One region of the Enterobacter sp. SCRI0065 genome, then DNA from elsewhere that is predicted to be linked to it. Evidence: predicted binding sites of a transcription regulator. Region 1 holds the regulator's gene; each other region holds the start of a gene.
What was found. The regulator PhoB, encoded in region 1, activates phosphate uptake and scavenging genes when phosphate is short. The targets are predictions, from matches to a motif close to CTGTCATAAAACTGNCNNAT.
Positions count from the first base shown of each region.

Region 2: the regulator PhoB is predicted to act here: its motif matches at 4,421-4,440, upstream of glpT (glycerol-3-phosphate transporter).
Region 3: the regulator PhoB is predicted to act here: its motif matches at 2,790-2,809, upstream of AC6EMZ_RS02860 (phosphoethanolamine transferase).

Region 1 covers NZ_JCBAJB010000001.1:69,441-79,277, reverse strand. Annotated here, with positions in the region: gene malZ (maltodextrin glucosidase) at 1-1,051, opposite strand, end outside; gene proY (proline-specific permease ProY) at 1,183-2,556, opposite strand; gene brnQ (branched-chain amino acid transporter carrier protein BrnQ) at 2,636-3,955, opposite strand; gene phoR (phosphate regulon sensor histidine kinase PhoR) at 4,365-5,660, opposite strand; gene phoB (phosphate response regulator transcription factor PhoB) at 5,682-6,371, opposite strand; gene sbcD (exonuclease subunit SbcD) at 6,554-7,759, shown strand; gene sbcC (exonuclease subunit SbcC) at 7,756-9,837, shown strand, end outside.
Region 2 covers NZ_JCBAJB010000002.1:311,154-320,990, forward strand. Annotated here, with positions in the region: gene AC6EMZ_RS07365 (nicotinamide mononucleotide deamidase-related protein YfaY) at 1-212, shown strand, start outside; gene glpC (anaerobic glycerol-3-phosphate dehydrogenase subunit GlpC) at 242-1,432, opposite strand; gene glpB (glycerol-3-phosphate dehydrogenase subunit GlpB) at 1,432-2,679, opposite strand; gene glpA (anaerobic glycerol-3-phosphate dehydrogenase subunit A) at 2,669-4,297, opposite strand; gene glpT (glycerol-3-phosphate transporter) at 4,551-5,903, shown strand; gene glpQ (glycerophosphodiester phosphodiesterase) at 5,915-6,967, shown strand; gene yfaE (class I ribonucleotide reductase maintenance protein YfaE) at 6,991-7,245, opposite strand; gene nrdB (class Ia ribonucleoside-diphosphate reductase subunit beta) at 7,245-8,375, opposite strand; gene nrdA (class 1a ribonucleoside-diphosphate reductase subunit alpha) at 8,474-9,837, opposite strand, start outside.
Region 3 covers NZ_JCBAJB010000001.1:578,935-588,771, reverse strand. Annotated here, with positions in the region: gene AC6EMZ_RS02880 (aldo/keto reductase) at 1-551, opposite strand, end outside; gene AC6EMZ_RS02875 (anion transporter) at 653-1,753, opposite strand; gene mntR (manganese-binding transcriptional regulator MntR) at 1,750-2,223, opposite strand; gene mntS (manganase accumulation protein MntS) at 2,407-2,535, shown strand; gene AC6EMZ_RS02860 (phosphoethanolamine transferase) at 2,816-4,399, shown strand; gene ompX (outer membrane protein OmpX) at 4,470-4,988, opposite strand; gene rhtA (threonine/homoserine exporter RhtA) at 5,343-6,230, shown strand; gene dps (DNA starvation/stationary phase protection protein Dps) at 6,536-7,039, shown strand; gene glnH (glutamine ABC transporter substrate-binding protein GlnH) at 7,401-8,144, shown strand; gene glnP (glutamine ABC transporter permease GlnP) at 8,224-8,883, shown strand; gene glnQ (glutamine ABC transporter ATP-binding protein GlnQ) at 8,880-9,602, shown strand; gene ybiO (mechanosensitive channel protein) at 9,741-9,837, shown strand, end outside.

The DNA of each region.
Region 1 (9,837 bases):
GATTATTGCGCGCGCCCCCCGCCTCACCCAACATATGAACCACGTCCAGACGCCAGCCGTCCATGTTCCACGGCGCTTTTAGCCAGTGTTGGACAATGCTGTCCTCGCCGCCGTAGATCTCGTCGACCAGCGAAGATGACTGAAAATCCAGTTTTGGCAGGCTGGCATAGCCGAGCCAGTCCAGCGCACAACCATCGTCGCTAAAGCTGTACCAGTCGCGTTGAGTGGAATCAGGATTGTGGCATGCGCCGCCCATCGTTTGATTATGTCGGTCAAACCAGGCGTGAGAATCCCCGCTGTGGTTGAATACGCCATCCAGAATCAAGCGCATGTCTTCGCGCCGGGTGTTTTCTCGCAGCCGCAGCAAGGCCTCGTCACCGCCAAACTGCTCGTCAACATGACGGTAATCTTCAGTATCGTACTTATGCACGCTAGGCGCTTTGAATACCGGGTTGAGGTACAGCGCCGTCACGCCCAGCGTCTTCAGGTACGGGAGTTTCTCGCTAATCCCGTCCAAATCGCCCCCGTAAAAAGTAGACCCACCGGCCTGCGCCGTTAGCGGTTGATCCCACGCTTTACGGATAATGTCGTGGCCTGCGGCATGGTGATAGTAAACCTTATCCTGCTGAGCGGTTCGTTTCTCACTGCGGGCAAAGCGATCGGGGAAGATTTGATAAAAAACCTGCTCATTCACCCACTGCGGGCCGCTATCGGGGTAATCAACGGCGAATTGCTCCAGCCGAGCAGGAGGAAAACGGCTAAACCCCTGCGGGGTGAACCAAAGCTGACGGTTATTCCATAGCAGCTTAAAGCTATAACGGCGGCGCGGCTGGCCCTGGGTAAGGTCGATGGTCGCTCGCCACGCCGTCACGCCAGGCTTCGGCTGACTGCGCTGTTTGTGCATTACGAGCGTTGTTTCTTCATTATCCACCTCAGCGCGTAGCGTGACGCGCTCGGGCTGATTTTCTCCCGTCAGCCATAATGAGATGACAAGCTTGTCTTTGTTTTGCTTAACAAATGGGGCAACCGGAAGGTGCCAGGCGTTCAACATCACGAATCCCCTTTGATGAATTTGACGTCACCTTGCCATAGGGTGGTTAAGGTTAGCTCATCATGGAACGGTTTATTAGGGGAGGAGGACGGGGGAGGAGGAAAAATGCCCGGAATAACCGGGCACTCAAACTACTGCGCTTCTGCCAGTCGGCGCTCGCGGCGGCGTTTAAACGCCCAACCCACCAGCAGCAGAACGATCCACGCAAAGCCAACGTACAAAGAGATGCGCGTTTCCGGATGGTAACCGATCAGGCCGATGATAAAGACCAGGAAGATAAGTCCAACCACGGTCGTTGGCACACCGCCAGGGACTTTAAACGCCAGTGCTTTGACCTCTTCCGGCGGCAGGCGACGGCGGAAGGCAATCTGTGACATTAGAATCATTATCCACACCCAAACCGTCGCGAAGGTCGCCAGTGAGGCAATCACCAGGAAGACGTTTTCCGGCATGATGTAGTTCAGGTAGACCGAGAACAGCAGCGCGACGGTCATGACCAGCACCGTAACCCACGGCGTACCGCGGCGCGAGGTTTTGGCGAAGACTTTCGGTGCATTGCCCTGCTCGACCATGCCGTGCAGCATGCGCCCTACCCCAAACACATCACTGTTGATGGCCGAGAATGAGGCGGTCAGCACCACAAAGTTGAGGATGCTGGCGGCAAACGCAATACCCAGATGCTGAAAGGTCAGGACAAACGGGCTACCGTTAGTGCCGACCTGGTTCCATGGATAAATGGACATAATCACAAACAGCGTGCCCACGTAGAATACCAGGATACGCATCGGTACGGAGTTGATCGCGCGCGGAATGGATGTCTGCGGATCTTTCGCTTCTCCCGCAGTGATACCGATAATTTCGATACCGCCATAAGCGAACATCACCATTTGCAGCGACATCACCATGCCGAGCCAACCGTTGCTAAAGAAGCCGCCGTTGGTCCACAGGTTATGAATACCGGTCGGCTGTCCGCCGTTGCCAATACCCCAGATAATGATGCCGAAACCCGCGATAATCATGATGATAATGGTGGCGACTTTAAAGAACGAGAACCAGAACTCCAGTTCACCAAAGACTTTGACGCTCATCAGGTTCACGCCGCAGATAATGAGCACGACGCTCAGCACCCAGATCCAGTGCGGCACCAGCGGGAACCAGACGCCCATGTAAATACCGAAGGCGGTGACGTCAGCAATCGCCACTATCAGGATTTCGAAGCAGTAGGTCCAGCCGGTGATGTAACCTGCCAGCGGGCCTAAGTTCTCCTGAGCATAGCGCGAGAAGGAGCTGGCGGAAGGATTGTGTACTGACATCTCCCCCAGCGCACGCATGATGATATAGGCCGCCACGCCGCCGATAATATAGGCAAGCAGGACGCTCGGTCCCGCCATCTTGATAGCATCAGCCGAGCCATAAAACAGGCCAGTACCAATTGCCGAGCCCAATGCCATAAACCGAATATGGCGGGTGCTCAGTCCACGTTTTAGTTTGTTCGTGCTTTCCATTAAAATCTTGCCATTCAACTCAAAAAAAACAAAAAACCACGGGGCCTTAAGCCCCGTGGTTAAACAATTTTATCGTTGATTAATGCGCGCTGGAAGTTACCTGACGCCCTGCTGCACGGTCCCAGACAATCACCAGAACCAGTGCCACAACCGTTGGCATCAGCCAGGCCAAACCTTGTTCGGACAGCGGCAGGCGCTGTGTCCAGGCTGGCAGGACTTCACCGAATGCCGACGCTTTAATCCCGTCAAGAATACCAAAAAGCAGACTGATAAACATCGCTGGCGCAATAATTCGTGACGAATTATTCCACCACGAACGGGTGAAGCTCAGGACAACCAGCACGATACACGGCGGATAAATCGCGGTCAGCACCGGAATAGAGATCTGAATCAGATGGCTCAGGCCCAGGTTCGAGACCGCCATTGAGAAGCCGCCCAGGATAAACACCAACGTACGGTAAGAGAGTGGCAGATACTGCGCGAAGAACTCGGCACACGCACAGGTCAGGCCAACCGCCGTCACCAGACACGCCAGGAAAATCAACGCCGCCAGCAGCATGCTTCCCGCACCGCCAAAGGTATGCTGAACATAAGCATGCAGAATCGCTGCGCCGTTTGCATTTTGATTGACCAGCGTCGCGCTGTCGGAACCCAGGCGGAACAGCGCCAGATACAGCAGCGTCAGGCCAACACCGGCCATCAGACCAGCCCAGATGGTATAGCGAGTCAGCAGACGCGCTTCGGTCACGCCACGAGAACGCGCCGCGTTAACAATCACAATACCGAAGACCATTGCGCCCAGCGTATCCATCGTCAGATAACCGTTCACAAAGCCGTTGGAGAAGGCCGCATTTTTATAGGCGTCCATCGCATCGCTGATAGGGCCTGCTGGCCACACAACCGCAGCGACAGCCAGTACAACCAGCGCAACGATTTTCATCGGTGCCAGGAAGTTACCCACGGTATCGAGCAGTTTGCCCGGATAGAGCGAAACCAGAATAACAATCGCGAAATAAACCAGGCTGTAGATAAACAGCGGCATTGCGCCATCGCCCGTCAGCGGGGCAATGCCCACTTCAAAGGAAACCGTCGCAGTGCGCGGCGTCGCAAACAGCGGGCCAACGGCCAGGTAGCAAACGGTCGCCAGCAGAACGCCAGCCACTTTACCGATTGGCGTACTGAGGCTATCCACCCCACCACCGACTTTCGCCAGCGCGACAACGGTGAGTACCGGTAGACCCACAGCGGTAATCAGGAACCCAAAAGCCGCTGTCCAGACGTGTTCACCCGCCTGCAAGCCAACCATGGGAGGAAAAATGATATTTCCTGCGCCGACGAACAGCGCAAAAGTCATAAAGCCCAGCGCGATGATGTCACGCGATTTTAAATGATGGGTCATAGAACCTTACTGCCTGTGGATGTGGTGTTGTAAACGTTGAAATTTTCGCCATCCCAAAAGGGACAATACGGCGGAAAATTAACTCTATTTCAGCGGGATATGCTCCCATGCTGGCGTGGCGAAGAATAGTTTTTCGATTTACCGCGCAAATACAGTCGGTATGACAGTACATGGGGCGCAATTTAAACGCTTATAACGTTTAAAGGCAAGGTGGGATCGTAAAACCAGAACAATATGCCAGCATGGGAATGAGGTCTGGAACAATACGCTAAGTATAAGAAAAACCCATGGGTAATCATGCGAACAAAAAAGCATCAGCCGTATAAAATTCACGCGCGTTTTTCTTGACTGCAAAGTAAACAGGCCAGCAAAGGCTGGCCTGTGGAAAGGAAATCTGACACCCGCAATATCAGGCGCTTTTTTTGGCAATTAATCGTTCCGGGATGATAAAGCTGAATCGCGTACCTTTGCCCGGCGTGCTCTGAATATCCAGCCGACTTTCGTGATGATTGACGGCGTGCTTCACAATCGCCAGGCCCAATCCGCTTCCGCCAGTTTGTCGGGACCGCGCTTTGTCAACGCGATAGAAACGTTCGGTCAGGCGCGGAATGTGCTCCGCTGCGATACCCGGCCCATTATCTTCTACGCTGAACTCTGCGCCCGTCGGAAGATGCCGCCAACGAACCACAATTTTGGTTCCTTCCGGGGTGTGATTGACCGCGTTGTAGACCAGGTTAGAGATAGCACTGCGCAACTGATCTTCGCTTCCGAGTACTTTCAGCGCGTTATCCACCTCAAACACAATGTCATGTTTTTTGTGACTCAATGTCTGAGCTTCACGCTCCACAACCCGCAACATCATAGGCACATCGATAGTCTCATTCAGCGCCAGCGTCGGTGCCGCTTCGATTTTTGAAAGCGTGAGAAGCTGCTTCACCAGCCCTTCCATACGATGGGTTTGCTCGCGCATGGTGTGCAGCGCTTTCTCGCGCGGCGCGCCTTCCAGCGTTTGCTCCTGCATCATCTCCAGATAGCCCTGAAGCACGGTGAGCGGAGTCCGAAGTTCATGGCTGACGTTGGCAAAGAAGTTGCGTCGCGCGCCTTCAAGCTGGTGCATCTGGGTCACATCTCGCGCCACCATCAGCCATTGCCGATCGCTATAAGGCATCACGCGAATTTCCAGGTGTCGACCGGTGTTTAATATCAAATTATGTGGCCGAGAAAAGTCACGTTTTTTTAGGTAAACCGTGAATTCGGGATAACGCAGGAGGTTAAGGATATTTTGGCCATTATCGTCGGGCCAGCGTAATCCCAGCAGCTGTTGCGCCAGTCCGTTGCACCAAAAAATCGTCCCTTCTTCGGTCGTCAGGATCACGGCATCCGGCAGCGACTCCGCGCCGCTGCGAAAGCGTTTAATCAAACTACCCAGCTCACGACGGCGCTTTTTGTTACGCATTTGCATCTGGTGAAGGCCGTACAGTAAAGGCTCCCAGCTGCCGCTACCGGGGGGCGGCGTCATGCTGCGATCCACCCACAGCCACCAGGATAGTCTCAGTAAATTCCAGAAATGCCAGATCAACAGACTCGTCACTGCCGCCAGTAAAAACCACGGCAAATGACCAAAGATAGCCCCCAAAATGAGGGCCGGAAGACAGCATAAGATCAGTTCAAAAACGAGCCTTTTCCATGACAGACGTTCCAGCACGCGTCACACTCCTGTCATTAATCAGAAACGGGTTGAAAAACGATAACCCGTGCCGCGAACCGTCTGCACCATGCGATCGTGGCCGCTGTGTTCCAGCGCTTTACGCAAGCGGCGAATATGCACATCGACCGTTCGATCCTCGACATAGACGTTAGTTCCCCAGACGTTATTCAGCAACTGCTCTCGGCTGTATACGCGTTCCGGATGAGTCATGAAGAAGTGCAATAATTTGAATTCAGTTGGTCCCATGTCGAGCGGATTTTCACCGGTCATCACACGATGCGAGGTCGGGTCCAGACTCAATCCCTGCATCTCTATCACCTCTTCCACCGCCATCGGTGAAATACGGCGCATCACCGCTTTGATACGCGCCACCAGCTCTTTCGGCGAGAATGGCTTGGTGATGTAATCATCGGCGCCCGTCTCCAGACCGCGTACACGGTCTTCTTCTTCACCGCGCGCCGTCAGCATGACCACTGGAATATCACGCGTCATGGCTTCACGCTTAATATGTTTGATAAATTGCAGTCCAGAGCCGCCTGGCAACATCCAGTCAAGCAGAATCAAATCAGGCCAGGGTTCGTTCAGCTGATTCACCGCGCTGTCATAATCTTCAGCCTCCACCGGCTGAAAACCGTTTTGTTCGAGCACGAAGCACACCATTTCACGAATTGGAGCTTCATCTTCTACGACCAGAATACGTCTCGCCATACTTTGCCCTGTCTTATTTAAGTTAATAGTTTGTAATGCGGCGTCATTATGCGTCAGATTTATGACAGATTTATGAAAAACATCACTACCACAAATGGCAAACTGTTGTTTTGTTACAGCGGTTATTTTCCTGCCTCTGAAAGTTTATAATCCTCTTCACCTTTTTTTGCCACGGATCTGTTATGCGCATACTTCACACCTCGGACTGGCATCTGGGTCAAAATTTTTACAGCAAAAGCCGCGCCGCTGAACATGAAGCCTTCCTGAACTGGCTGCTGGAAACCGCCCAGTCACACGAGGTAGACGCGATTATTGTCGCGGGCGATATTTTTGATACCGGATCGCCACCCAGCTATGCGCGTGAGTTATACAACCGCTTCGTGGTCAATTTGCAGCATACCGGCTGCCATCTGGTGATCGTTGCAGGCAACCATGACTCGGTGGCAACGCTTAATGAGTCTCGCGATATCCTCGCGTTTCTGAATACCACCGTGGTCGCCAACGCCGGTCAAGCTCCGCAAATCATGAAAAAACGCGACGGCACGCCGGGTGCGGTGCTCTGCCCGGTTCCTTTTTTGCGTCCTCGCGACATCGTGCAAAGCCAGGCAGGACTTTCAGGCGGCGAAAAACAGCAACATCTGCTGCAATCCATTACTGAATATTATCAGCAGCAGTATACCGATGCCTGCGCGGTTCGCGGCGACACTCCTCTTCCGGTCATCGCCACCGGACATTTGACCACCGTGGGCGCCAGTAAAAGTGACGCGGTCCGTGAGATCTATATCGGTACTCTGGATGCGTTCCCGGCGCAAAACTTCCCTCCAGCCGATTACATCGCGCTGGGCCATATCCATCGCGCGCAGGTTATTGGCGGGTGCGAGCATATTCGCTACTGCGGCTCACCGATATCACTGAGTTTCGATGAAACAGGTAAGCCTAAAAGCGTCCATCTGGTGAGTTTTTCCGAGGGAAAACTGAGCACCGTCGAGACCCTGCAAGTCCCCGTTACGCAACCGCTGGCGGTGCTAAAAGGCGACCTGGCGAGCATTACCGCGCAGCTCGAACAGTGGCGTGGCGTCGAGCAGGATCCTCCCGTCTGGCTGGATATTGAAATCACCACCGACGATTATCTCCACGATATGCAGCGCAAGATTCAGGCGTTAACCGAAGATTTACCCGTTGAGGTTTTACTGGTGCGCCGTAGCCGCGAGCAACGCGAGAAAATTCTCTTAAGTACGCAGCGCGAAACGCTAAGCGAACTGAAAGTTGAAGAGGTCTTTGAACGTCGACTGGCACAAGAAGAGATCGACGACGCGAAACGCGAAAGAGTGAACGAGCTTTTTACCCATACGCTACACACGCTGAATGATGAGGAAGAAAACGCATGAAAATTTTAAGCCTGCGTTTGAAAAACCTCAATTCTCTGAAGGGTGAATGGAAAATCGACTTTACCGCCGAGCCCTTCGCCAGCAACGGTCTGTTTGCCATCACTGGCGCAACCGGCGCGGGTAAAACGACGCTGCTCGACGCCATCTGCCTGGCGCTGTATCACGAGACGCCGCGCCTCAATACGGTATCTCAATCACAAAATGATTTGATGACCCGCGATACCGCTGAATGTCTCGCTGAAGTCGAGTTTGAGGTGAAAGGCGTCGCCTATCGCGCTTTCTGGAGCCAGAACCGCGCGCGCAATCAGCCAGACGGGAACTTACAGGCACCGCGTGTCGAACTGGCCCAGTGTGAAGATGGCAAAATCCTCGCCGATAAGGTGAAAGATAAACTGGAGCTGACCGCCTCGCTTACCGGGCTAGACTATGGCCGCTTCACCCGTTCGATGTTGCTCTCACAGGGCCAGTTTGCCGCGTTTCTTAATGCCAAACCGAAAGAGCGGGCCGAGCTACTGGAGGAGTTAACGGGAACCGAGATCTACGGTCAAATTTCAGCAAGGGTATTTGAACAACACAAGGCAGCCCGTACAGAACTGGACATTCGCGAAGCGCAGGCAGCGGGTGTTGTATTGTTGAATGATGAGCAACAGCAACAGTTGCAGCAACGTTTGCAGGCGCTCACTGACGAAGAAAAATCGCTGCTGGCCGATCAGTTAAGCCATCAGGCCCGGCATCAATGGCTGGTGCGCAGCGCGGAACTTTCGCAGGAACAACGGCGGACCCAGGAGGCGCATCAGCAGGCGTTACAGGCCCAGACGGATGCTCAACCTGAGCTCGATAAGTTAACGCTGGCGCAACCTGCGCTCGCCCTGCGCCCACTCTGGGACAGACAGCAAGAGCAGACGGCAAGTCTGACCCGAACGCAGCAGCAAATCGAAGAAGTAAACACTCGCTTACTGGAGCGCACGGCGCGGAGAGCGCGGATCCGTAACGGCGCGGTACGTCAGGTTGAACAACTCCAGACTCAACTTAAGCAATTCACGCACTGGCTCGAAGAGAACAGCCGTTTCGGACTGTGGAGCCAACATATTGCGGGCTGGCGGGCACTCTTTACCCAACAGCAGCGCGATAAGACTCAGCACTCTGCGCTGGCTAAACGCGTCGCTGAGCTGCAACAAAAAATAGCGGCGCTGCCGGCCGGGTCGCTCGCCCTTTCCGCTGAAGAGACCACGGCGGTAATGGAGCGTCAGGTGATGCTGCGGCCTGCACGTCAGCGTCTGGCAACCTTGCATGCGCGCTATCACCCGCTGAAAAAGCGCCTGGTTCATAGTCTCGATGCTCAACAAAAAGGACAGGTGGAGCAAAACCGTCTCGACCAGACTTTAGCGACGCGACGCCAGCAGTATAAAGAACGAAACCAGCACTATCTTGACCTGGAAACCTTGTGTAAACAGGAAGAGCTCATCAAGAGTCTTGAAGCGCATCGCGCCAATCTTGAAGCTGGTATGCCGTGCCCGCTGTGCGGCTCCCTTGAGCATCCAGCGGTTGCGCAGTATCAGGCGCTGGAAATGACCGCCAATCAGCGTCGTCGTGATGAACTAAAAAAGGACGTCAAGCAGCTCGAAGAGGAAGGACTGCTGCTGCGCGGACAGCTAAAAGCGCTGGTCGAACGGTTACAAAACGAGGCAACAGAAGCACAGACACTCACTCAGGAAGAGCAGGCGCTTATCAAAGAGTGGCAGGAAGTGTGCGCTTCTTTGAACGTTAGCCTGAATATACAAGATGATATTGCCGCGTGGCTGGACGAGCAGGAGCAGTACGATCGTCAGCTGTATCAACATAGCCAACGACAGGCGTTCCAGATCCAGCTTAACGATCTCGAACAGCAGACTCTGCAAATCCAGCAGCAGATCGATTCACAGCAAAAATCCTTACGTAGCGCCCTGGCCGAACTCGCACTTACCGCCCCGCAAGACGACGACATTCCGGCGTGGTTGGCGCAGCGAGAAGCCGAAGCGCAGGCATGGCAGGAAAAGCAAAAGCACAGCGTCGCTGTCCAGGAACGTATAAGCGCACTC
Region 2 (9,837 bases), on a different contig from region 1:
AGGATGAGCATCTCAACTTTGCTTTGGCCACGCCTCAGGGGACCCATGCGTTGCGGGTCAAAATGAGCGTGACGCGCCATAGTTTACAGGTGCGTCAGGAAGTCTGCGCGATGATGGCCTTGAATATGCTGCGTCGCTGGCTGAATGGCAAAGACGTGGCCAGCGAGCACGGCTGGATTAACGTGGTAGATTCACTGTTTATTGAATCATAACAACCGGGGCCGAAAAGCCCCGGTTTGTTTTAGCCCAGTGATTTTGCCAACAGAGTGATGGGATGTTCGCAGCGTTTGCTGGTGGACATCTCAATCTGCCATTTACAGGTTTCGCAGTCGGTCACCACCAGGTCTGCACCGCTTTCTTCAATCTGTTGGAACAGCGGCGCGCCAATAGCCTGAGATGTCGGATAGTTTTCACGCTTAAATCCGTAGGTCCCCGCAATTCCGCAGCAACGGGAATCCAGCACCGTCAGCTCCAGCCCTGGAATCAAGCGCAATAGCTCAAGCGTATACAGCGACCAGCCCATTTTCTCCATGTGGCAGGGTGTGTGATACACCACTTTCAGCGGCAATGGATTTAACGCCAACGTTTTGCCACCCTCCAGCTTGCGCCAGAGAAAACGTGTCGCCAGTTCGATATGCTCGCGCAAGCCGCTATTATCTACATCCAGCAGGTGCGGATACTCATCGCGTAACGTGAAGGTACAGGTAGACGACGTGGCAAGTACTGGAATGCCTTTATCATTGATGGCCTCGCGCAGTGAGGTCACGTTGCTTTGAGCCTGTTTACGCGCCTTTTCGGTAAAGCCGTTGGCAATCAGCGGTACGCCGCAGCACTTCTCTTTGTTGAGCAATTGCACGCCAGTGCCCATGGCATTCAATACTTTGATCAGATCCTTACCTAACTGCGGGTGGTTATAGTTCACGTAGCAACCGTGAAAGAACGCTGTCTGGTCGGCATATTGCGCTTGTTCTGCTGCTACGGATTTGTACCAGCGACGAAATGTGCCGTGGGAATATTTTGGCAGGCTCCGGTGATGGTCGATTTTAAGAGCGACATCAAGCAGTTGCCGAACGGGCTTAAGGGACGTCGCGGCGTTGACCAGTGGAGCAAACGGGGTCGACAAGCTACCCATCAAATCCGTGTGGCTTAATATGGCATCGCGCAGCGTTGGCTTTTGCTGGCTGTAACGGGCGCGGGCGCGCTGAATGATGTCGCCAATTTTGACATCGGACGGGCATGCCACTTCGCAGCGTTTGCAGTTGATGCAATATTTCAGCGCATCGTCGTACAGTGCGCCATCTTTCAGGCGCAGGCGTTCGCCGTCCGGTCCGGCCTGTTTAGGGCCAGGATAGCGAGGGTTGACGCTACTGACCGGGCAGGCGGTCGTGCAGACCGTGCATTTAATACAACTTTCAAAACGGGTATCGTTCATTATTCACCTTCCGCACGTTGGCAAATTTGCTCCGCGACATGCAGCGCGGTAATCGCGCAAACGCCGCCGCCACAGCCCTGGGCGATAGGATCGAATCCGCCCAAAACCGATCCAATGGCATAAAGATTATCGACAGGCGAACCGGATAGCTGGGGACGCAAACTGGCATCGGTGATAACGCCAAATTGCTGCCATGGCTGAGGCGCGAAGAAATCGCTTTGATACCAGTCTGCACGCGAGGCGCATTGGCGCACGTCCAGATCCAGCACGGCTTCGCGCACACCTTCACGACTGCTCAATAATCCGTTGCTGAAAAAGCTGCCGCTGGCCAGCACGGCAAACCGCGTGCGCAGGGAGATATCCTCGTGATTACGCGTCCAGACCGCGCTGACGGCACCGTCCGTCAACGTCACTTCTCTGACTTCATCACCCGCCATCCACACGCCACCCTGGGCGATGAACTGGCGCTGTAGTTGATTATGCAGGCGAATACCCGGTACTGAAGGGGGAAGGGTGGGAAGTAAATAGAGTGCGCAGGGGAGTCTATCTGAGAGCCAGCGCCACAGTCGGTTATCTGCCAGGCCAAAGCAGGCGGGCATATACAGGGTGTCATAGCCTTTGCAAAGCGGCTCAAGCGCACTGAACAGCAAGGGCCATTTGTCATCGCCGTCCAAATAACGGGCAATATTAACCGCCCTGAATTCACTGGCGTTATCGCGCAGCACATCCAGTTCAGGCAATTCAATTTCTGCCGTATCCGCGTTCATTCCTTGCTGACGTAGTGATGCCGCAGCAAGATGCGCCTGAAAATCAAGAAAACCGCTGATGCCCACCACGCAAACACGCTGTGCGTGAAAAGGTGCAACGGGGACTTCTTCAGGGCTTAACCATGCCTGGCGCAACGTACCAAGCGGCGTTACGCGCTGATGGTTTCGTTGCGAACTCCCCTTCAGGCGGGTATTGCAGGTTGCCAGCAAGGTTTCGGTTTCGGCGGCAAGGCGCGCAATATGCCCGGAACCTATCAGACTATAAGGGTGCTCTGGCGGCAAAGCATGCAGGACAGAAAGCGGGTTTTGGACCGTCGTCCCGTCGGGTAGCGCACCGAGCAGATCCAGCGAACCTGACGAGAAATGTAACGCGCTCTGACCGCGACTGACTATCGCGCAGCGCAGCCCACGTTGCGTCAGCTTGAGTCCGCAGACCAAACCAGCCAGACCCCCACCGATAATCACCGTATCAAATTTCATCGTGGTGCTCCTTTTCCAGGCCGCATAACCCCTGGTATACCCAGCGTGTAAACTCGCTTTCGCGTAGCGCGTCACCCCAGGCGACAGGCTGCACCCCTTTCCAGCGCTCGTTGAGGAACTCGCTGAGCTGAGTTAATGATTGTGCCGAGGTAGTGACATTGAATCTTTGTAGCAATCCGGCAGCGCGACAGGCGCACAGTTCCCCCTGGCAGGTGCCCATGCCTACCCGAGTACGCCGACGTAAATCGAGCAGATTATTGACCGTCAGATTTTCGACCGCATACTGCACTTCACCCGCAGTCACGGCTTCGCATTCGCATACCAGACTACGGTTAAGGCGGCCTTCGCCTAACCAGCTGGGCGTTCGGTCGCCATGACGATAGATAGCCGAACCTCGCAGCGGGGCTGGCAACGAGATGATTTTTTGCAGCGTCTTTTCTGTGGGTTCCTGCGAACCGGGCAGAGGTCGGTCTGCGGTGACGCAGGGCTGACTGTTGCCCAGTTTGCGGCAGACCGCATCGGTCGCCCATTGCGCCATTAATCGATAAGTCATCAGTTTGCCGCCGGTAATGGTGATAAAACCTTCCATTCCGTCGCGCTTAGCATGATCGAAAAGAACGATGCCACGACTGACGTTGCGTCCACTTGGATCGTTATCGCAGGCCACCAAAGGGCGCACACCTGAATAAGCGCGAAGAATGCGGGTTTGCGCCATGATTGGTGCCAGCTTTTCTCCTTCGCGCAGCAGGGTATCCACCTCTTCAGCGGTGACGCGGTTGCGGTCGATATCCTGATAGTCGATGTGCGTGGAGGTGGTGCCAATCAGCGAAATGGTATCGCCGGGCACCAGGATATCGGCATCAGAGGGTTTACGGCAGCGGTTAATAACGTGGTTATTGATTCGGTGATCAAGGATAAGCAGCGAGCCTTTTGCCGGGAACATACGGATAGAGAGGTCGGCATATTCCGCAATACGTTGTCCCCAGATCCCCGCCGCGTTAACCACTACCCCCGCATACAGCTCGCTGTGTTCCCCGTAAAGCGTGTCGTAGACCCGCACACCGCGCACGGTATCGCCTTCGCGGATGAGCCCTGTCACCTCATGTGCGGTCAGGATGGTTGCGCCATGTTCCCGAGCATCAAGCATATTGGCAGCCGTAAGTCGGAAAGGATCGACGGTACCGTCAGGCACTTTTACCGCGCCAATCAGCGCTGGGTTAACCGAAGGCTCAATGCGCCGCGCCTGGTCGGGGTCCAGTATCTGAGCATTTATGCCAGCCTCAGTGCATGCGCTTACAAAGGTTTGCTGGAACATGAGGTCGTCTTCAGGAAGGGTGATAAACAGGCCATCGGTAGGCTCAATGCAGTGACGGGCAATACGTTTCAGAATCTGGTTTTCAGCAATGCACTCGCGGGCGGATTCGTTGTCGGTCACGGCGTATCGTGCACCGCTGTGCAGCAGACCATGGTTTCGTCCAGTAGCACCGGTTGCGATGTCATGGCGCTCCAGTAGCGTCACGCGTAAACCGCGCAGCGCGCAGTCTCGTGCGATGCCTGCGCCGGTTGCGCCTCCACCAATGATAATCACATCGCCATAACGGGGATCGCGGGTTGTCATTATCTTCCCTCATGTTCGTTTTTTTATCATTCAGCCACATAAATAGTGTGGTTTGTTTGATTTCGAACATAATCGAGCGCAATACGAAAATGAAACGTGATTTCGTGCGCCTTTTTGCGCACGTTGTCATATTTCTGTAACATTCTGTGCGTTGATTCACAGTAACAATCGCTGTGATTTTTTAACATCGCCGCCTCTGGAGCTGGGGTTAGCAAACTCCCCGGTTATTTATTACAAGGCCACGGAGGCTATTATGCTCAGTATCTTCAAACCTGCGCCGCATCGAGCGCGCGTCTCAGAAGCAGAGGTCGATCCGCTATATCGCCGTATGCGCTGGCAAATCTTCCTGGGAATATTCTTCGGCTATGCTGCCTATTATCTGGTGCGTAAAAACTTCGCGCTGGCGATGCCTTATTTGGTTGAACAGGGCTTTTCGCGCGGCGATCTGGGCTTTGCGCTGTCGGGCATTTCTATTGCCTACGGTTTTTCAAAATTCATCATGGGTTCGGTGTCGGATCGTTCGAATCCGCGCGTGTTCTTGCCCGCCGGGTTGATCCTGGCGGCGTCAGTGATGTTGTTTATGGGCTTTGTGCCATGGGCGACCTCCAGCATTGCGATTATGTTTGTGCTGCTGTTCCTGTGCGGTTGGTTCCAGGGCATGGGATGGCCGCCGTGTGGACGTACCATGGTGCACTGGTGGTCGCAGAAAGAACGCGGTGGCGTCGTGTCAGTGTGGAACTGCGCGCACAACGTGGGTGGTGGTATTCCACCGCTGCTGTTCCTGCTAGGGATGGCCTGGTTTAACGACTGGAAAGCGGCGCTGTATATGCCAGCGTTTGGTGCCATCGTGATTGCGCTCATCGCCTTTGCTTTAATGCGCGATACGCCGCAATCCTGTGGTCTTCCACCGATTGAAGAGTACAAAAATGACTATCCGGACGATTACAACGCGCAGCATGAAGAAGAACTAACTGCGAAACAGATCTTCATGAAGTATGTGCTGCCGAACAAACTGCTGTGGTACATCGCCGTCGCGAACGTGTTTGTCTATCTGCTGCGCTATGGCATCCTCGACTGGTCGCCAACCTATCTGAAAGAGGTGAAGCACTTCGCGCTAGATAAGTCTTCCTGGGCCTACTTCCTGTATGAGTACGCGGGTATTCCAGGCACACTGTTATGCGGCTGGATGTCGGACAAAGTGTTCAGGGGCAACCGCGGCGCAACGGGCGTCTTCTTCATGACGCTGGTGACCATTGCGACCATCGTTTACTGGCTAAACCCGCCGGGCAATCCGGGCGTGGATATGGCCTGTATGATCGTGATTGGCTTCTTGATTTACGGTCCGGTGATGCTGATTGGTCTGCATGCGCTAGAGCTGGCACCGAAAAAAGCGGCTGGTACGGCGGCAGGCTTTACCGGTCTGTTTGGTTATCTGGGCGGCTCGGTTGCAGCCAGTGCCATTGTTGGCTATACGGTCGATTTCTTCGGCTGGGACGGCGGATTTATGGTCATGATTGGCGGTAGCATTATGGCAGTGATCCTGCTGATCGTGGTGATGTTTGGCGAAAAACGCCATCACGCGGAAATGCAGGCGCGTCGTCAATAGGGAGGATTACGATGAAGCTGACTCAATTAGCAACTGGCATTCTGCTGGCCAGTTTAATGACAGGCTCTGCGCTGGCAGCCGATAAAATCGTGATCGCTCATCGTGGTGCGAGCGGCTATTTACCGGAGCACACGCTGCCGGCAAAAGCGATGGCGTATGCGCAGGGTGCCGATTATCTTGAGCAGGATCTGGTGATGACTAAGGACGACTATCTGGTCGTCTTGCATGACCACTATCTTGACCGCGTGACGGACGTGGCGGATCGTTTCCCGGGTCGCGTCCGTAAAGATGGTCGCTACTATGCCATTGACTTTACGCTGGCGGAGATCCGCTCACTGAAGTTTACTGAAGGCTTTGAGATTGAAAACGGCAAGAAGGTGCAGGTTTATCCGGGGCGTTTTCCGATGGGTAAATCTGACTTCCGTATTCATACCTTCGAAGAGGAAATTGAGTTTGTTCAGGGGCTGAACCACTCAACCGGTAAAAATATCGGCATTTATCCAGAAATCAAAGCGCCGTGGTTCCATCACCAGGAAGGGAAGGACATTGCGGCGAAAACACTGGAAGTACTCAAACAGTACGGCTACGCCAGCAAGAAGGATAAGGTTTACTTGCAGTGTTTTGATGCTGCTGAACTGAAACGCATCAAAAACGAGCTGGAGCCGAAGATGGGGATGGACCTCAATCTGGTGCAGCTGATCGCCTATACCGACTGGAATGAAACCCAGGAAAAACAGCCAGACGGGAAGTGGATAAACTACAACTACGACTGGATGTTTAAGCCGGGTGCGATGAAGGAGATTGCACAATACGCGGACGGTATCGGGCCGGATTACCATATGCTGGTGGCAGAAGGTTCAACGCCGGGCCACGTGAAACTCACGGCAATGGTGAAAGAGGCGCATGCTAGTCAGATGCAGGTGCATCCGTACACGGTGCGTGCCGACCAGTTGCCGGAATATGCGACGGACGTCAATCAGCTTTACGACGTGTTGTATAACCAGGCGGGGGTGGACGGGCTATTTACGGATTTCCCGGATAAAGCGGTGAGTTTCTTAAAATAGTAAAAGGGCCGTAAGGCCCTTTTTTACATCTCGATTTCAATATCGCCTTTTGCCCTGCAGCAGCAGGGCAAAATTTCCCCTTCGTTGATAAACGCCAGAGGTTCGGTCAGCCAGTCAACTTGACCCGCGACTAAACGACATCGACAGGATCCGCAGTATCCTGAACGGCATTGATATTCCACTTCAACCTGATGCGATTCCAGCGCCACCAGCAGGGAAGGGTGTTCTTCCCGGCACAGCACTTCTGTACCGGAAAGGCTCAGCGTCACGCGGCTCATCAGAGCTCGAAGCTGCTCAGGTCGTCAGTATTCACTTCAGAGTCAATCTGACCCACCAGATAAGAGCTCACTTCGACTTCCTGCGGCGCGACCTGCACGTTATCGGAAACCAGCCAGGTGTTGATCCATGGAATCGGGTTTGAGCGAGTCTTGAACGGCAGCTCCAGGCCAACGGCCTGCATGCGGATGTTGGTGATATATTCCACGTACTGGCACAAGATATCTTTATTCAGGCCAATCATGGAGCCGTCACGGAACAGGTAATCTGCCCATTCTTTTTCCTGTTGAGCGGCCAGCACAAACAGGTCGTAGCACTCCTGTTTGCTCTCTTCGGCAATTTCCGCCATTTCTGGATCGTCCACGCCGCTGCGCAGCAGGTTCAGCATATGCTGGGTGCCGGTCAGATGCAGGGCTTCATCACGGGCGATCAGACGAATAATTTTGGCGTTACCTTCCATAAGCTTGCGCTCAGCGAACGCAAATGAGCAGGCAAAGCTGACGTAGAAACGAATCGCTTCGAGTGCGTTAACACTCATCAGGCACAGGTACAGCTGTTTCTTCAACGCGCGCAGGTTAACGGTCACGGTTTTACCGCTGACGTTGTGCGTGCCTTCGCCCAGCAGATGCCAATAGCTGGTCATCTCGATCAGCGCATCGTAATAGTGGGCAATGCCCTCTGCGCGCTTTTGGATCTGCTCGTTGGTGACGATATCGTCAAACACCACCGCCGGATCGTTAACAATGTTGCGAATAATATGGGTATACGAACGAGAGTGGATCGTTTCAGAGAACGCCCAGGTTTCAACCCAGGTTTCCAGCTCTGGAATCGAGATCAGTGGCAGCAGCGCGACGTTCGGACTACGACCCTGGATGGAGTCCAGTAGCGTCTGGTACTTCAGGTTACTCAGAAAGATGTGTTTTTCATGGTCTGGCAGAGCATGAAAGTCGATACGATCGCGGGAAACGTCAACTTCTTCCGGACGCCAGAAGAAGGAGAGTTGCTTTTCAATCAGCTTTTCGAAGATGTCATATTTTTGCTGATCGTAGCGTGCCACGTTGACCGGCTGACCGAAGAACATCGGCTCTTTGAGCTGGTCGTTTTTCGTCTGTGAAAAGGTGGTATATGCCATGAGTGTGTCCTGTTGGAAATGCATTGCCCGGCGGTACTTCGTTTGCCGGGCCTACAGCTCGGTTGGCCGGGTAAGCGTCGCGCCACCCGGCAACAAAATCAGATCTTACATGCGCCGCTTTCACAGCCATCGTCCTGGATTGAAGGTGCCATATCGTCCTGCGCATCTTCAGCACCATCGCGGGTGTTGTGATAGTACAGCGTTTTCACGCCAAATTTATAGGCGGTCAGCAGGTCTTTCAGCAACTGCTGCATCGGCACTTTACCGGACGCGAAGCGCGTCGGGTCGTAGTTGGTATTCGCAGAGATCGACTGGTCGATGAACTTCTGCATGATACCGACCAACTGGAGATAACCGTCGTTGTTCGGCATTTCCCACAGCAGCTCGTAGTTGTCTTTCAACAGCTCGTAATCTGGAACAACTTGACGCAGCACGCCGTCTTTCGACGCTTTGATACTCACGTGGCCGCGCGGCGGCTCGATGCCGTTGGTGGCGTTAGAGATCTGCGAAGAGGTTTCAGACGGCATCAGGGCAGACAGGGTGGAGTTACGCATGCCGTGCGTTTTGATGGATTCGCGCAGGGCTTCCCAGTCGAGATGCAGCGGCTCGTTCACGATCGCATCCAGGTCTTTTTTATAGGTATCGATCGGCAGGATGCCTTTCGAATAGGTGGTTTCGTTGAACCACGGGCACGCACCTTGCTCTTTCGCCAGCTCGTTCGATGCTTTCATCAGGTAGTACTGAATGGCTTCAAACGTCTGGTGGGTCAGATTATTCGCGCTGCCATCGGAGTAGCGTTTGCCGTTTTTCGCCAGCCAGTAGGCAAAGTTAATCACGCCAATGCCCAGGGTACGACGACCCATTGCACCGCGTTTTGCCGCCGGAATCGGGTAATCCTGATAATCCAGCAGGGCATCCAGCGCACGAACCGCCAGATCCGCTAATTCTTCCAGTTCAGCCAGGCTCTTGATCGCGCCCAGGTTAAAGGCAGACAGCGTACACAGCGCGATTTCACCGTTTTCATCGTTAACGTCGTACAGCGGCTTGGTCGGCAGAGCGATTTCCAGGCACAGGTTAGACTGACGCACTGGCGCAATCGCCGGATCGAACGGGCTGTGGGTGTTGCAATGGTCAACGTTCTGAATGTAGATACGGCCGGTAGAAGCACGTTCCTGCATCATCAGAGAGAACAGATCCACCGCCTTCACGCGCTGCTTACGGATACTGTCGTCTTGCTCGTACTGAGTATAGAGACGTTCAAATTCATCCTGATCGGCGAAGAACGCATCATACAGGCCCGGTACATCGGACGGGCTGAACAGCGTGATGTCCTGGCCTTTCAGCAGACGGGTGTACATCAGCTTATTGATCTGTACACCGTAGTCCATGTGACGCACGCGGTTGCCTTCAACGCCACGGTTGTTTTTCAACACCAGCAGGCTTTCGACTTCAAGATGCCACA
Region 3 (9,837 bases), 510 kb from region 1:
AATCGCGCCAGCCCCAGACGTTCAGACATTCCTAATGCTTTGGCAATTTGCCACGCCGCCCAGTTCGAAACGCCGATATAACGCACGTGACCGTGCTGCACGAGGTTATCCAGTGCATAAAGCATCTCTTCGATTGGGGTGGCGGGATCAAACCCGTGCAGTTGATAAAGGTCGATATGATCGAGCTGCATGCGGCGCAGACTCTCTTTGGCGCTGTTGATGATGTGATAGCGCGAACTGCCGCGCGAGTTCACGCCTGCCGTACCGGTTTCGCCAAACACTTTGGTGGCAACCACGACGTTTTCGCGAGGGATTTTCAGATTTTTGAGCGCCTGCCCGGTGATCTCCTCCGAGCGCCCTTCAGAATAGACGTCGGCGGTGTCGATAAAGTTAATGCCTGCATCCAGCGCGCGGCCTACCAGCTGTTCCGCTTCGCTTTGTTGGAGCTGCCCGATCTTGCCCCACATGCCGCCTTCGCCGCCGAAGGTCATCGTGCCGAGGCACAGCTCAGAAACAAACAGACCCGTATTACCCAGTTTTTGATAACGCATAGGACACTCCTCGCAATCTTCGTTAATTGGCTACCAGAGAGTTATACCTTTCTGGCACCGATCGCGAATGTGTCGTTCCTGTCTTTTTCTTGCCCATTTCTCTAAAGCAGCATAAAGCCAATGAATGCCGCCCATGCCAGCATCGGCAGAGACCATAAGTGGAAACGCCACCAGATGCGACGGTCGTTTGCCATTCTGAGCGCAATGAGGTTCGCCAGTGACCCTGGCAGCAGGCCGAATCCCCCCACGTTCACCGCCCACGCCAGCAGCGCCGTTGGTGGCACGTAATTAATGAGCAGAATAGTGGAAGGCACGTTACTGATAAATTGGGATAATCCAATGGCCGTCAGCCACAGTCCGAGCGGCGGCAAACCACTGACGCTATGCAGCGCCCCCTGAAGTACCGGCAGTTGGATGAGCAGATGCACGTCAATAAACATCGCCATAAACACCAGCAGCAACGTCCAGTCGACACTCACCAGCACCCGACGCGCCAGAAGCAAAAAGCCGCCAGCCACCAGCAGCATACCCCATAGCTCATACTTAAGCTCAAGTGCGGTCAGGAAAACGATATACAACAGAAGGCAGCCCCATACCAGGCGGGGTTTCCACTGAGGATTCTGCGTTCCGCTGTGGTAGTTCAGCGGCTTATCAGGGAACGCAAACCAACAGACCGCCAGTAACGACAGCATCACCACCAGCGCCAGTGGAGCCATCTGCCAGGTAAATGCAGCAAATGACAGCCCTGAGCGCCCCCAGAGTAATATATTCTGCGGATTACCAATCGGCGTTAGCATCGACCCGGCGTTAACGGCCAGCGCTTCAAAGATGATCAGCCGGGTAATCGGGATCTCACACAATTTGCGCAGCGTGAGGGTCAGCGGCACTACGATGAATAGCGCCACGTCGTTCGTCAGAAATGTTGAAAGCAGCGCGGCGGCCAGCACCATAAACAGCGCCAGCTTGCGCTCTGTGGCGAAGCGGCGCACCGTTTTGCGACCCAGGACGTCGAAATAACCGCTTTGCTCAACACCTTTGGTGAGCATCATCAGCCCGCTCAGGGTAATGATGGTGTGCCAGTCGATGGCATCTGGCCAGGTTTTTGGGGCGAAGGGAACGAAAAGGCTCAGCCCAACGCCAACAATCAGTAACAGATGGAAGAAATGATCGCGGGCAAGCGCCCGCACGCCAGGAATGTTCATTCAGAAGGCGAGCCGTATTTGAGGGTAAATTCGCGGAATTTTTCCAGCGTTTCTGCGCTGACGTGGTGTTCAATGCCTTCCGAATCACGACGAGCAATATCCGCGCTGACGCCCAGCACCAGCAAAAAGTTTTCGACAACCTGATGGCGCTCGCGGCTTTCCTGCGCCAGCTTTTCGCCTTCCGGCGTTAAAAATACGCCGCGCCAGGGGATCATTTCGATCAGTCCCACCGTCGCCAGACGTTTGAGCATCTTGGCGACCGTCGGCTGCGAAACGCCGAGCCGTGCCGCCATATCCACCTGACGAGCTTCTCCCACTTCCCGGAACAGATCCGAAATCAGCTCAACATAGTCATCAATCAATTCCCGACGGTGCGCTTCACGCACCTGACGAAAGCCTTCAACATGCTCTTCAACATTCACCAGTTGCGTCTTTTTTTTTGTAGTTGGCTTACCTGCGCGACGGTTCATTGTACTTCCTCATTGGGGTAACGCCCCTGGCGTCATATAGCAAGAGCGCACAGTGTAAACCATAGCTCCACAAGCACAAAAAATTAACGAATTAGCCATAGCTATACAATATAGCCTATGCTATATCTGTATGTAATGCAGTCACCCTTCACGGATCGAAGGGATCAGAAATCAGGAGGTCATATGAACGAATTCAAGAGGTGTTTAAACGTGTTTAGTCATTCTCCCTTTAAGGTACGCTTAATGCTGCTGAACATGCTGTGCGACATTTTTAACGGCAAACCGCAGCAAAACGACAAACCTTCAAACTAGCGCGGCGTCGCGGTACGCCGCTTCATTTTTCTGTCATTATTCCCATCCATACTGGCCGTTTGAGCCTAAATCCCCGATCTTTTTTACGGATTTGTAGTCCCTCTCGCAAAACAACTCACTGGCAACTGTTGACCTAATAGCCCGCTCGCTCTATCTTCTTGCAGCCCTGCACCATTTGCGGCTCGCTGAAGCGGACCCTTATTCCCTCTCCACGCACTGTCAGGCAGGCTTTGACCCTCGACGCCAGGGTGAGCACATGGCGTTTTTATGATAGTGACCTATGAATTTAACCCTGAAAGATACATTTATTACCCGCAGTCGGGCCTTAAGCCCGTGGACGGGATTCTACTTTCTGCAATCGCTGCTGATTAACTTTGCGCTTGGCTATCCGTTTAGCTTGCTCTACGCCGTTGCGTTCACCTGCCTGCTGCATCTGATGTGGCGCAGCGCACCGCGTGTGCAAAAAGGAGTGATTGGCATCTGCTCCGTCGTCGCAGCCATGTATTACCCCTTTGGCCAGGCCTATGGCTCACCAAACTTTAATACGCTACTGGCGCTGCATTCGACCAATATGGAAGAGTCTACGGAGATCATGACGATCTTCCCGTGGTACAGCTACGTTATCGGACTGTTCATCTTTGCCCTGGGCGTCATCGCGCTGCGACGTAAGCCACAGGAGAAAAAGAGCTGGAGCAAAATTGATAACCTGTGTCTGATCGTGAGTATCGCGGCATTCTTTGTCGCACCGGTACAAAATGTGGCGTGGGGCGGTGTATTCAAGCTGAAAGATACCGGCTATCCCGTTTTTCGTTTCGTTAAAGATATCGTGGTGAACAATAAAGAAGTTCTCGACGAGCAGGCGCGGATGGCTGAGCTTTCCAATATGAAGGACACCTGGAACGTGCTGGCAGTGAAGCCTAAATACCATACCTATGTGGTGGTGATTGGTGAAAGCGCGCGTCGCGATGCACTGGGTGCTTTTGGTGGACACTGGAATAATACGCCATTCGCCAGCGCCGTGAACGGAACGCTATTTACCGACTACATTGCGGCGAGTGGCTCCACACAAAAATCACTCGGTCTGACGCTAAACCGCGTCGTCGATGGGAAACCCCAGTTCCAGGACAACTTCGTCACGCTGGCGAACCGTGCAGGCTTTCAGACATGGTGGTTTTCCAATCAGGGGCAAATTGGGGAATACGATACGGCGATCGCCAGCATTGCGAAACGGGCCGATGAAGCGCAGTTCCTGAAAAGCGGTGATTTTGAAGCGGATAAGAACACCAAAGACGAAGCCCTGCTCAAGATGACGTCACAGGTATTTGCCACTCAGCGCAGCCAGCCGCAGCTTATTGTTCTGCATCTCATGGGTTCACATCCTCAGGCGTGCGATCGTACGGGGGGCAAATACACCGAGTTCGTGCAGTCAAAAGAGACCTCTTGCTATCTCTATACCATGACGCAGACCGACGATCTGTTGAGCAAGCTGTACACCCAGCTGCAAAATACCGACGACAGTTTCTCGATGGTTTACTTCTCGGATCACGGCCTTGCCTTTAAAGAACGTGGCAAAGCGGTTCAGTATCTGGCGCACGATGACCAGTTTCAGCAGAACTTCCAGGTACCGTTTATGGTGCTTTCGAGCGATGACAAAACGCATCGCGTCATCAAGGCTCGTCGTTCAGCGAACGATTTTCTGAGTTTCTTCTCGCAATGGACCGGGATCTCCGCGAAAGAAATTGCGAATAATTATCCGTTTGTTTCCAACAAGAAGGCTCCCCCAGCGTACGTTACCAACTTCAAGTTACAAAAAGTCGAGTATACTCATTTAGGTACCGATATTTTCACGACTAAGAGTCGGTAACTCAGGGCCAATACGCAGATAAAAAAAATCCGCCACATTGGGCGGATTTTTTATCAGATCACCGGAGTGATTAGAAGCGGTAACCTACGCCTGCAATCCAGGTGCCAACGTCAACGTTGCGGATACGGCTCTGCTCATAAGAGAAGTCCAGTGCAACGTTTTCGATTGGGTTGAACTGCATACCAGCGCCATAGGAGAAACCATAGTCGCTGTTGCTTGCAGTACGGTTCTCGCTCAGGTTTTCAGTCTGCTGGAATTTACCGTAGCCAACACCTACAACACCGTAGATGCTTGCCCAGTCGTTCAGGCGGAAAGCAGGACCAGCGGTCAGACCGTAGTACTGAGCTTTGTTATACGCGCCTTCTTCAGTGCGATCTTTCTCGGTGTAGGTGAAAGAACCGATCACGCCCAGCGGGTTGTTGTCTTGCTCGTAACGATACTTCAGGTTGAAACCGTTAGCTTTGTTGACAACGCCCTGCATATCGCTCTGAGCGTAACCACCGGTAACGGTAGAAGTAGCAGCTACAGCGGTACCTGCGGAAACAGCCAGAACAGCGGCCAGTGCTGAAAGACATGCAATTTTTTTCATAACCACCTCAAATGTGATCCAAGTAAGTCCGTAAGTTTTAAATATATCAAAAAATCTTCTGAAACTCTTTGAGAATCGTGATGTCTAACGAAGTCTTTGATGTAACTAAACGTTTCCACCATTAGCTATCTTATTCAATTAACATCACATTTCTGCATTATTACGCTAATTTTGCGCGTCAACTTCACGACATTCATCCAGATTATTCCTAATCTAAAAGCTTAATAATCCATCAACGCTTCACCATTTTACGGATTTGACAGGTTTTTTTTTCAACAAAGTCTCAACCGCCACCGTTTATTTACATTACACTGCGGCTTTTACTCCCTTTGACATAAATTGACAGGAGAAAGGATGCCAGGGTTGTCTCGCAAAGCACCGGTCTGGTTGCCCATCGTTGTAATACTTATCGCTATGCTGTCCATTCAAAGTGGTGCATCACTGGCTAAATCACTTTTTCCTGTCATCGGTGCGCCGGGCGTCACCGCGCTTCGTATCGCGCTTGGTACGCTCATTCTGGTGATCATCTTTAAACCCTGGCGACTAAGGTTTAAAAAAGAGCAACGTCTGCCGCTGCTCTTCTATGGACTGTCGCTCGGTGGAATGAACTATCTCTTTTACCTGTCTATTCAAACCGTTCCGCTTGGGATCGCCGTCGCGCTGGAGTTTACCGGCCCGCTGGCCGTCGCATTATTCTCCTCACGCCGACCGGTAGATTTTATCTGGGTTGTACTTGCCGTGCTCGGACTGTGGTTCTTACTGCCGCTCGGACAAGATATTTCGCACGTCGATCTCACCGGCGCGGCGCTGGCACTGGGTGCCGGAGCATGCTGGGCGGTTTATATTTTGACCGGACAACGCGCGGGTGAAGATCACGGTCCCGCCACGGTCGCGCTAGGATCGCTCATCGCCGCCATCATATTTGTCCCTATTGGTATGGCTCAGGCGACGGAAACCATCTGGCAATGGTCTGTTCTGCCTATTGGTCTCGCCGTCGCGGTTCTCTCTACAGCCCTCCCCTATTCCCTTGAGATGATTGCCCTGACGCGCTTGCCCACGCGTATCTTTGGCACGCTCATGAGTATGGAACCGGCACTCGCTGCCATGTCCGGTATGGTTTTCCTGGGCGAAACCTTAACCTTTACTCAGGTTCTGGCGCTGTGTTCAATCATTGCCGCCTCTATGGGGTCAACTCTGACAATGCGACAAGATACGAAGATTAAAGAAGTCGATATCAATTAAATGTTCTTGCCTTCTGCATGGCAGATTTTGCCATGCAGAATATAGGCCAGGCTGTCTCAATAATCACTTATTAGAACAATTTGTCACTATTTTGAAATATCCTGAAAGCGTCTAAGCTATCTAGTCAAATTAAGACTCATCCGCACAAGAATACATAAACTCCTTTTTTAACATCAACTTATAATTTCAACGACCTTCACGCTATTAAACCGATAGGCACAACCGAGCCTGCAGCTTTTAAAAGCGGTGCTATAATTATTCCCGGTAATTACCTGGAACATAAAACATCAAGAGGATATGAGACTATGAGTACCGCTAAACTGGTTAAAACGAAAGCGTCTAATCTGCTTTATACCCGCAACGATGTCTCAGACAGCGATAAGAAAGCAACGATTGAGTTGCTGAATCGCCAGGTGATCCAGTTCATTGACCTGTCACTGATTACTAAACAGGCCCACTGGAATATGCGCGGCGCAAACTTTATTGCCGTACATGAAATGCTGGATGGATTCCGAACCGCGTTAGTTAATCACCTGGATACCATGGCCGAACGTGCCGTACAGCTTGGCGGTGTTGCGCTGGGTACTACGCAGGTGATTAACAGCAAAACCGCGTTGAAAAGCTATCCGCTCGACATTCATACCGTGCAGGACCACCTGAAAGAGCTGGCGGATCGTTATGCGGTTGTCGCCAACGATGTGCGTAAAGCCATCGGTGAAGTCAAAGATGAAGACACTGCGGACATCTTCACCGCCGCGTCTCGCGACCTGGATCAATTCCTGTGGTTTATCGAATCTAACATCGAATAATCCATACGAATTATCTATTAAACCCTCGCCTGTGGCGGGGGTTTTGCACATTGATGGTGCACACTTTTTCGTTGAACGCCTGCAAAAGTAAAAAAGTTGTAATAATCACCTCACAAAATCGTTAACGGAAGATTGTTTTATCGCCGTTATTTGCGCTTAATACCCTCCCAACTGCTGACCAAAATGGATCGCACCAAAACAGTGCTCCAAATTGGTGCAACTCGATATGTTTGCAACGCTTATTGTGCAACGCATGACATTATCCCCTTTGCAAAACAATCACTTGTAAAGTTGGCACGATTATTTCATGTAGCCGTATGCTCCCGCAGGGGATCGCCCCGTGGATATAAAAGGAAATACTATGAAGTCTGTATTAAAAGTTTCACTGGCTGCACTTACCCTGGCTTTCGCTGTGTCTTCTCAGGCAGCGGACAAACTCGTTGTAGCAACTGACACCGCTTTCGTTCCTTTTGAATTTAAGCAGGGCGATAAGTATGTTGGTTTTGACGTAGATTTGTGGGCGGCTATCGCAAAAGAATTGAAACTGGATTACACCCTGAAGCCTATGGATTTCAGCGGCATCATCCCGGCTCTGCAAACGAAAAACATTGACCTGGCGCTGGCGGGTATCACGATCACCGAAGAACGTAAAAAAGCGATCGAATTCTCCGACGGCTACTACAAAAGCGGCCTGCTGTTGATGGTAAAAGCCGACAACAACGACGTGAAAAGCGTTAAAGACCTCGACGGCAAAATCGTCGCAGTGAAGAGCGGTACCGGTTCTGTTGATTACGCGAAAGCCAATATCAAAACGAAAGACCTGCGTCAGTTCCCTAACATCGACAACGCCTACATGGAACTCGGCACTAACCGTGCTGACGCGGTGCTGCACGATACCCCGAACATCCTGTACTTCATTAAAACGGCAGGCAACGGCAAGTTCAAAGCGGTTGGCGAGTCTCTGGAAGCCCAGCAGTACGGTATCGCGTTCCCGAAAGGCAGCGACGAGCTGCGTAATAAAGTGAACGGCGCGCTGAAAACTCTGCGTGAAAACGGCACCTACAACGAAATCTACAAAAAATGGTTCGGTACTGAACCAAAATAATTATTCTTAAAATAAGATGTACGGTCAGGGGCGACCTTTCGCCCCTGCTTTTTTAGAACCACGGTAACAGGAAATTATCATGCAGTTTGACTGGAGCGCCATCTGGCCTGCCATTCCTCTCTTGCTTGAAGGCGCCAAAATGACCCTGTGGATTTCGGTCCTCGGTCTGGCTGGCGGGTTGATTATCGGCCTCGTTGCCGGTTTCGCTCGCAGCTACGGTGGCTGGATTGCTAACCACATCGCACTGGTTTTCATCGAAGTCATCCGCGGTACGCCTATTGTCGTACAGGTGATGTTTATCTACTTCGCCCTGCCAATGGCCTTTAACGATCTGCGTATCGATCCGTTCAGCGCGGCCGTTGTCACCATTATGATCAACTCCGGTGCCTACATTGCGGAAATCACCCGCGGCGCGGTGCTGTCGATTCATAAAGGTTTCAGCGAAGCGGGTCTGGCTTTAGGGCTTTCTCGTCGCGAAACTATTCGTCACGTGATCCTGCCGCTGGCGCTGCGCCGTATGCTGCCGCCGCTGGGCAACCAGTGGATTATCAGCATCAAAGACACCTCGCTGTTTATTGTCATTGGCGTGGCTGAATTGACCCGCCAGGGCCAGGAGATCATCGCCGGTAACTTCCGCGCGCTTGAAATCTGGAGCGCCGTTGCGGTTGTTTACCTGATTATTACGCTGCTTCTGAGCTTTGTTCTGCGTCGTCTTGAAAGAAGGATGAAAATCCTGTGATTGAATTTAAAAACGTTTCTAAGCACTTTGGCCCAACCCAGGTGCTGCACAATATCGACCTGAATATTAAACAGGGTGAAGTGGTTGTCATTATCGGTCCTTCTGGATCCGGTAAATCCACCCTGCTGCGCTGCATCAACAAGCTGGAAGAGATCACCAGCGGCGATCTGTTTGTCGATGGGTTAAAAGTGAATGACCCAAAAGTGGACGAGCGCCTGATTCGTCAGGAAGCAGGCATGGTGTTCCAGCAGTTTTATCTGTTCCCGCACCTGACGGCGCTGGAAAACGTGATGTTTGGTCCACTGCGCGTGCGCGGTGCCAGCAAAGCCGCAGCAGAGAAACTGGCAAAAGAGCTACTGGCTAAGGTCGGTCTTGCCGAGCGCGCGCACCATTATCCGTCCGAACTTTCCGGTGGTCAGCAGCAGCGTGTCGCCATCGCTCGTGCGCTGGCGGTTAAGCCGAAAATGATGCTGTTCGATGAGCCAACGTCTGCGCTGGATCCGGAATTGCGCCATGAAGTGCTAAAGGTCATGCAAGATCTGGCAGAAGAAGGGATGACGATGGTTATCGTTACCCACGAGATCGGCTTTGCCGAGAAAGTGGCTTCCCGACTGATTTTCATCGATAAAGGCCGCATTGCCGAAGATGGCAACCCGCAGGAGCTTATCGATAATCCGCCGAGCCAGCGTTTGCAGGAATTCTTGCAGCACGTCTCCTGATAAAACGTAACGTCATATCCAAAGCCGGGCCCTAATGCGCCCGGCTTTTTCATGCCAGATTGTTCTCAAAAACTCCCCGCACCCGTCCGCCTTCTATACTTATCATTTTGCTACACATTTTCTTCATCGGAGGAAGCCGTGCCGTGGATCCTGTTGCTACTGTTTTATTTGTTCTGCGCCCCCGCGCAGGCGATCGCTATTCCGGGCGTCACCACCAGCACCACGGCTTCTGCGC